Regions from separate parts of the Pseudoalteromonas espejiana DSM 9414 genome, predicted to be linked through region 1. Evidence: riboswitches for the same ligand, from Rfam matches in the RefSeq annotation. Region 1 holds a riboswitch; the other holds the start of a gene.
The links. A riboswitch is a leader RNA that binds a small molecule or an ion and turns the genes downstream of it on or off. The one in region 1 is predicted to bind cobalamin.
Positions count from the first base shown of each region.

Region 2: linked by a shared signal. The riboswitch ahead of PESP_RS03025 (ABC transporter ATP-binding protein) and the one ahead of PESP_RS04480 (TonB-dependent receptor domain-containing protein) in region 1 are both predicted to bind cobalamin.

Region 1 covers NZ_CP011028.1:973,379-976,547, reverse strand. Annotated here, with positions in the region: gene PESP_RS04480 (TonB-dependent receptor domain-containing protein) at 44-1,873, opposite strand; cobalamin riboswitch at 1,911-2,075, opposite strand; gene PESP_RS04475 (ABC transporter substrate-binding protein) at 2,162-2,944, opposite strand.
Region 2 covers NZ_CP011028.1:672,656-675,824, forward strand. Annotated here, with positions in the region: gene PESP_RS03020 (porin) at 1-915, shown strand, start outside; cobalamin riboswitch at 974-1,101, shown strand; gene PESP_RS03025 (ABC transporter ATP-binding protein) at 1,260-2,069, shown strand; gene PESP_RS03030 (FecCD family ABC transporter permease) at 2,074-3,078, shown strand; gene PESP_RS03035 (cobyric acid synthase) at 3,084-3,169, shown strand, end outside.

The DNA.
Region 1 (3,169 bases):
CGATTAAAATCGGGCTTTTGTCTTTTATGCATTTCTATAATAATTAAAACTGATAGCTGGCGCCGGCAAAAAAGCGTCGCTCAGGGGTATTGTAGTAATACACTTCACCTGTTGTAAAATCAGATCTAGAATCAACAACGTTGTAGTCTCTATCAAATAAGTTTTCTACACGTAGTGATACTCCAATGTGTTTATTTACTTGGTAGTTACCTGCAATGTTCCAAAGTGTGTAAGAACCCAAACGCGTTACAGCTCCTTGGCGATCGCTACGGTACTGCATATCAACACGTGCGTCAAAGTTGCCAAACTTCTTTGCAATTTCCCAGTTAACGGTACGTTTTGCAACGTTACGTAGCTCGTCTCCTGTTTCTTTATTTTCAGCACTTAAATAAACAAAGTTAAAGTGGCTATCGAATCCTAAAATTTGCTGTGTAAGGCTAAACTCAACCCCTTCATAACGAGCTTCGCTAATATTAGCTAATGCAAAGTTTTCGTCGTAATCAATTTTGTCTTCAATGTCGTTTCTAAATAGTGCAAAGTCTACTTTTGCTATATCGAAATTAACATTTAAGCCCAATTCACGATTTACTGATTTTTCTGGTTGTAAATCAGGATTGCCAAAATTGGGGTAATATAAATCGTTAAAGGTAGGCGCTTTAAAGCCTGTGCTTTGGCTGATTCTAAATGTAGCACTTTCAGATAAATGGTAACCCGCTGCAGCAGTATAAGTTGTTTCATCACCAAACTGTTCGTCATCATCTTGGCGAACGGTTAAATTAGCCAGTACATTATCGGCATCGTAATAAGCACCAACAAAAACAGCCAGTACATCTCGGCTATCTTCAACAAACTCTTGTGAGCTATTCGACACATCATCGTTATACCAGTTAACACCACCACTGAAATTAAGCTGTGGAGATACTTGGTATTGCCCAGTGTAGTCAAGTTGCGAACGCTTGGTAATAAACGTACTGGTTAATGAATTGCCAGTAAAAGAGTCTACGTAAGTGCTGTCTGAGTCATCGGTAGCAAACGCAACATCGATGCTATGAGACTGATTTTTATAATTTTTACTCCAGCCTGCTGATAACTGGTAGTTTTTAAAATCCCCTGTCTCTACAGTGCTTGACGCTGGGCTAAAGCTGCTATCGTAGTCAGCAAAACCTTCACTGTACTGGCCTAGTAATTTAAAGTCGCCGTAGTGCTCGTCACTGTAGTTTACTTTAAAACCTAGGTTTTTATTTTCATAGCCATCGTCATCTGGTGCTACACCTTGAAGCGCATCAAAACCATCTGTTTTTTCAAAGCCTGCATTAAATGCTGAGATAACATCGCCCGATTTAACAGAACCTGCAAGTTGATAATTTTGATAAGCATTTGAGCCAAACGTAGCATCAAGCGATAAATTATCAGCTTCACGGGTAATTATGTTAATTACACCTGCAAGCGCGTCTGAGCCATAGACAGCAGCACGCGACCCTTTCACTATTTCAATACGTTCAATACTATTTAGAGGTACATTGCTTAGCGCTTTTTGACCAAGCGTTGCGGAGCCTGTGCGTACGCCATCAATCAAAATTAATGTATCGCCCGAGCCTGTACCACGCAGTGATACACCCGACGTTTGCCCAAAGCCACCATTAGGGTTAATTTGAAAACCAACTTGAGTGCTTAACAGTGTTGGTAAATCACGTACTTTGCTTGCTTCAATTTCACTACGTTCAATCACATTAACGCTTGCTAACACGTTATTTATTGATTGTTCGAATTTATTAGCAGTAACGGTAATTTTTTCAATTGAGTTATCTGCAGCAGATACAGAAAAAGACAACGCAGCAGATATTGCAACGCCAAGAATTGTTTTATTTAGCATGATGTTCCCTACCCTTGCCCACCGCAAAGATTTAAGTATGTAAGATTGCATCAAGGCCGGTCTCCGGACTCAGTAAATACTAAAATAAGTATTAATACTTTACCGTTGCGGGGGCAGTGTTGGGATTGTAATCATCATGATAACGCACCAACTTCCCGATTATCTTGCCGTTAGTTTCAATACCTTAAAACCAATACACCGTATTAAGCAAGCACCTTGAAAATAGGCCATTATTGTGAGCAGTTTGTTTACAAATGTCAACGGACGTCTATATAGCTAAAAATCCAATTATTTATTTTCAGTAAAGCTTGAAGTTACACCATATGCGCTCAGCAATGCTTTTATTTTCGGCTTTATGGTGGGGGAATTTAATAGCTCATCCATTTGATTTTCTGTAATTTTACTGCGTTTAGGATTAACCAAAAAATGGGTGTCGTAAATAGCGTCTGGTTTATTACTTTTGTAAAGTAAGTCCATATTAAAAATATTATTCTTTTTAAAATATTGGTAGGCAATATTGTTTAACACACCAACATCAGCACGTTTTAATAGCAGCATTTTAACAACATTAAACTCATCAATGGTCAAACTTACTTGGTGCTCTTCACTTAAATACTGCGCGTCGGTATTAAAATTAGCAAAGCGATACGAGTAACCAAGTACACCTGCTTTTGTTAACGTATTTAGGTTATCAAAATATGCTTGCTCATTAGAATTTTCTAATAAAGTATAAAGCTCATTTTTAGCAATTACGTAAAAGTGAGTTTGTTTTAAAGAGCTTCTCGCTGTCTCTGGCAGCCATTGCAAAGCCATTAAAAAAAGCATGTCGAACTCCCCCCACTCGACCCACTTTTTAAGCCTTTTCACAGGTAATGAATTAAGTACAAAATTGTAGTCGCTTTGGGATTCGTTTAAAATTTTGACAAATTCAGGCGCTAGCCCCTGCTGTTTTTCGGCATTGATAATTATTGGGAAATAACCATCTTCTACCAACACATCTACATTAATTGGCTTGGCAAAAGCAAATTTGCTACAAGTAATAATAATTATAAAAACAAGGTGCTTATACATTTAACGCCTTTATTATGTAATATTAAATAAACTAATATTAAGAATAGACTAAATATAAAAAGCCGTGTCACAGGTAGGATTTAAAAGGCTGAAATAACTATTTAAAGTAGTAAAAAACTAATAAGGTATTTTTTACCTACCATTATCCAAACATTGGCAGGTGTAAGAGCTTTAGGTAAATAATTTGCTTAAAAGCGTAGCTACTAGATTTGCTAACCACGCTTT
Region 2 (3,169 bases), 300 kb from region 1:
AGCTTATGTGTCGCTTTATTAAGTGGTTTGTCTTTCAACGCTTTTGCAGACGTTGATGTATACGGTAAAGCTAATGTTACTGTGCAGTCGTCTGATGATGGTGAAGGGTCTTTCACTGAAATTAAAAGTAACGCATCTCGCTTTGGCCTAAAAGGTTCTGAAAAAATAACAGATGGCTTAGAAGCAGTTTATAAGTTTGAGTTTCAAGTAGATGTGTCTGATGCTGACTCAAAAGGCGATAACGACGACAACATTTCTGCACGTAACCAATATGTTGGTTTAAAAGGTGCTTATGGTCAGGTTGTTGTTGGTCGTAACGATACAGCACTTAAGCAGTCTCAAGGTAAAATGGATTTATTTAACGACCTTGAAGGCGATATTAAAAACGTATTTAAAGGTGAAAACCGTTTAGGTGATTCAATCACTTACACTTCTAAAACATACGAAGGCTTTAAAGTACTTGCTACATTTATTGCTGAAGACGATGTAGATGCAGACAACGGTTATTCAATGGCGGTTACTTACGGCGACTCAGCTCTTAAAAAGAGCGCGGTATACGCATCGGTTGCGGCTGATAGCGAAGTTAACGGCTACGACGTAGTTCGTGCGTCAATCCAAGGTAAAGTTGAGAGCTTTAAACTAGGTGCAATGTACCAAACGCAAGAAAAAGTAGATGGCAGTGCAGAAGCTGACGGTTACTTACTAAATGCAGCTTACAGCATGGGTAAAAACACCTTTAAAGTACAATACCAAGCAATGGACTTTGACGATAGCGAAGATAAAACAGCGATTTCTGTAGGTGTTGATCACAAGTTTAATAAAAACATCAAAGTATTTGGTTTTTACTCAAGCTTTGATATGGACAACAATGTTGACCAAGATTACTTAGGCCTAGGAATGGAATACAAGTTTTAACCAAAGGTTAAAACACTCCCTTTTTAACCGCGCTCCTTTGAGCGCGGTTTTTTTTGCTTTAAATTATTTACTTACCCGCCCATAATAGAGCTTCGTTTGGAATGAGGTGCAAGTCCTCAACTATTCCCGTAACTGTAATTAGCAAACTGCTTTAAGTCAGATACAAACGAGTAATACTAATAAGCATAAATAGCAGAAAAATTTAAGACGTTAATTTATTAACGTTAAATTGGCTCTATATTTAAGTTGGTTGGTATAAATTTTAACGAGCGGGTTTACTCATATTTTTATTAATGCACTATTTTTGTGCTGTTAGTGAGTGCACGCCTACCAAGGACTCACTATTGCACACTGAATCAGCGCCTAATGCGGCTCTAGTAAACGTTGAAAATGTTTCGTGGAGGGCGGCCAACAAAAGCATCTTAAACAATATTAATTTGCAAATACCGTCAGGCAAGTTTGTTGGGTTAATAGGCCCAAATGGGGCTGGTAAGTCGAGCTTGTTACGTTGCTTATATCGCTTTAATAGGCCAACGTTAGGCAAAATCACCTTTAATCAACAAGATATATGGCAACTCAAAAGTGAAGATTACGCCAAGCATGTGGCTGTAGTTTTGCAGGAAACGCCCTCTCAATTTAACCTTTCTTTATATGATGTAGTTGCACTTGGGCTTACCCCTCATAAATCGTTATTTAGCTCTACAACGCAAAGTGACAAACAAAAAATTACCCAAGCAATTGCCACTGTTGGGCTTGAGCAACAGTGTAATCAAAGTTTTGAGTCGCTCTCTGGCGGCGAAAAGCAACGCGCTCTAATTGCGCGCGCAATAGTGCAGCAGCCGCAGCTGCTAATTATGGACGAGCCAACTAGCCATTTAGACGTTAAATACCAAATACAAGTAATGGAGCTGGCTAAATCGCTAGGTGTAACGGTATTTGCGTCATTTCATGATTTAAATCTTGCCGCTGCAATGTGCGATGAACTAGTTGTTATTAAAAAGGGCGAAATTACGCATACTGGTACGCCTTTGCAGGTACTTAGCGAAAATATGCTCGCCGAGGTTTTTGAAGTTTGCGCACAAGTAACTCATCACCCGCAATTATCAAAATCGGGGAGTAGCATTCCTCACATCACTTACTTTTATGGTTATTAATAACATGACTGTAAATAAAAAAAATCAATTAGCTTTACTTATTACTGCGTTTCTAATCGCTATATTAAGTTTATTTAGCGCACTTAATTTTGGCGCGGCCGAAACCAATATAAACGATGTAATAACCGGTATTTTATCCTCTGGTGAAGGCTCTTTTAATGCACGTATTATTTACGAGTTAAGGCTGCCACGCACGTTACTTGCGTTTATGGCTGGAGCCGGTTTAGCTATTGCGGGGCTTATTTTGCAAACCGTGACACGTAATCCGCTTGCCGATCCGTATTTATTTGGCATATCGTCGGGGGCCTCGTTTGGTGTTGTTGTGATAATGTCGGTTGCAGGCATTAGCGCAGGATTTATGCTATCAGGGGCGGCACTTTTAGGTAGCCTTTTGGCTATGGGACTATTAATACTCATTGCTGGTAGGCAGCAAAATGCACAAGTAGAGTCTATGTTGCTTGCAGGTGTTGCGCTGTCGTTTTTATTTAGTGCTTTTACCAGCTTGCTACTTTATTGGAGCGACCCACAAGCCGTTGCTGCTATTTTATTTTGGACGCTAGGCAGTTTTGCTCGTGCGCAATGGGCCACACTATGGTTACCATTTTTAGTTATTGTGGTGTGTATTAGCTTTATGTTGAGCTTTAAAAGGCAGCTAAATGCTATGTTATTGGGCGATGAAAGCGCAACAACACTTGGCGTGCGGGTTCACCGTTTTAGAATTTTAATGTTGGTGCTAAGCTCGTTAATTACCGCAGTGCTGGTGGCTTTATGTGGCGGTATTGGCTTTGTAGGTTTAATGGTGCCGCATATAGTGCGCTTTTTTATATCCCAAGGTAGTACAGCAGGATTATTGGTTACCAGTTTAGTAGGCGGCACCTTTATGGTGTGGGTAGATGTACTTTCACGCTCATTATTAAAAAACCAAGAGCTACCTGTAGGTGTTATTACTGCTGCTATTGGCAGTGTGTTTTTTTTAAGTTTATTGTTTTTTAGAAAATCAAAGGTGTAATGCTAATGAAAACCTTAATGGTACAAGGCACTACATCAGACGCGGGTAAAAGCACATTAGTTGCCGCGCTTTGCAGAGTGTTTGCCAATCA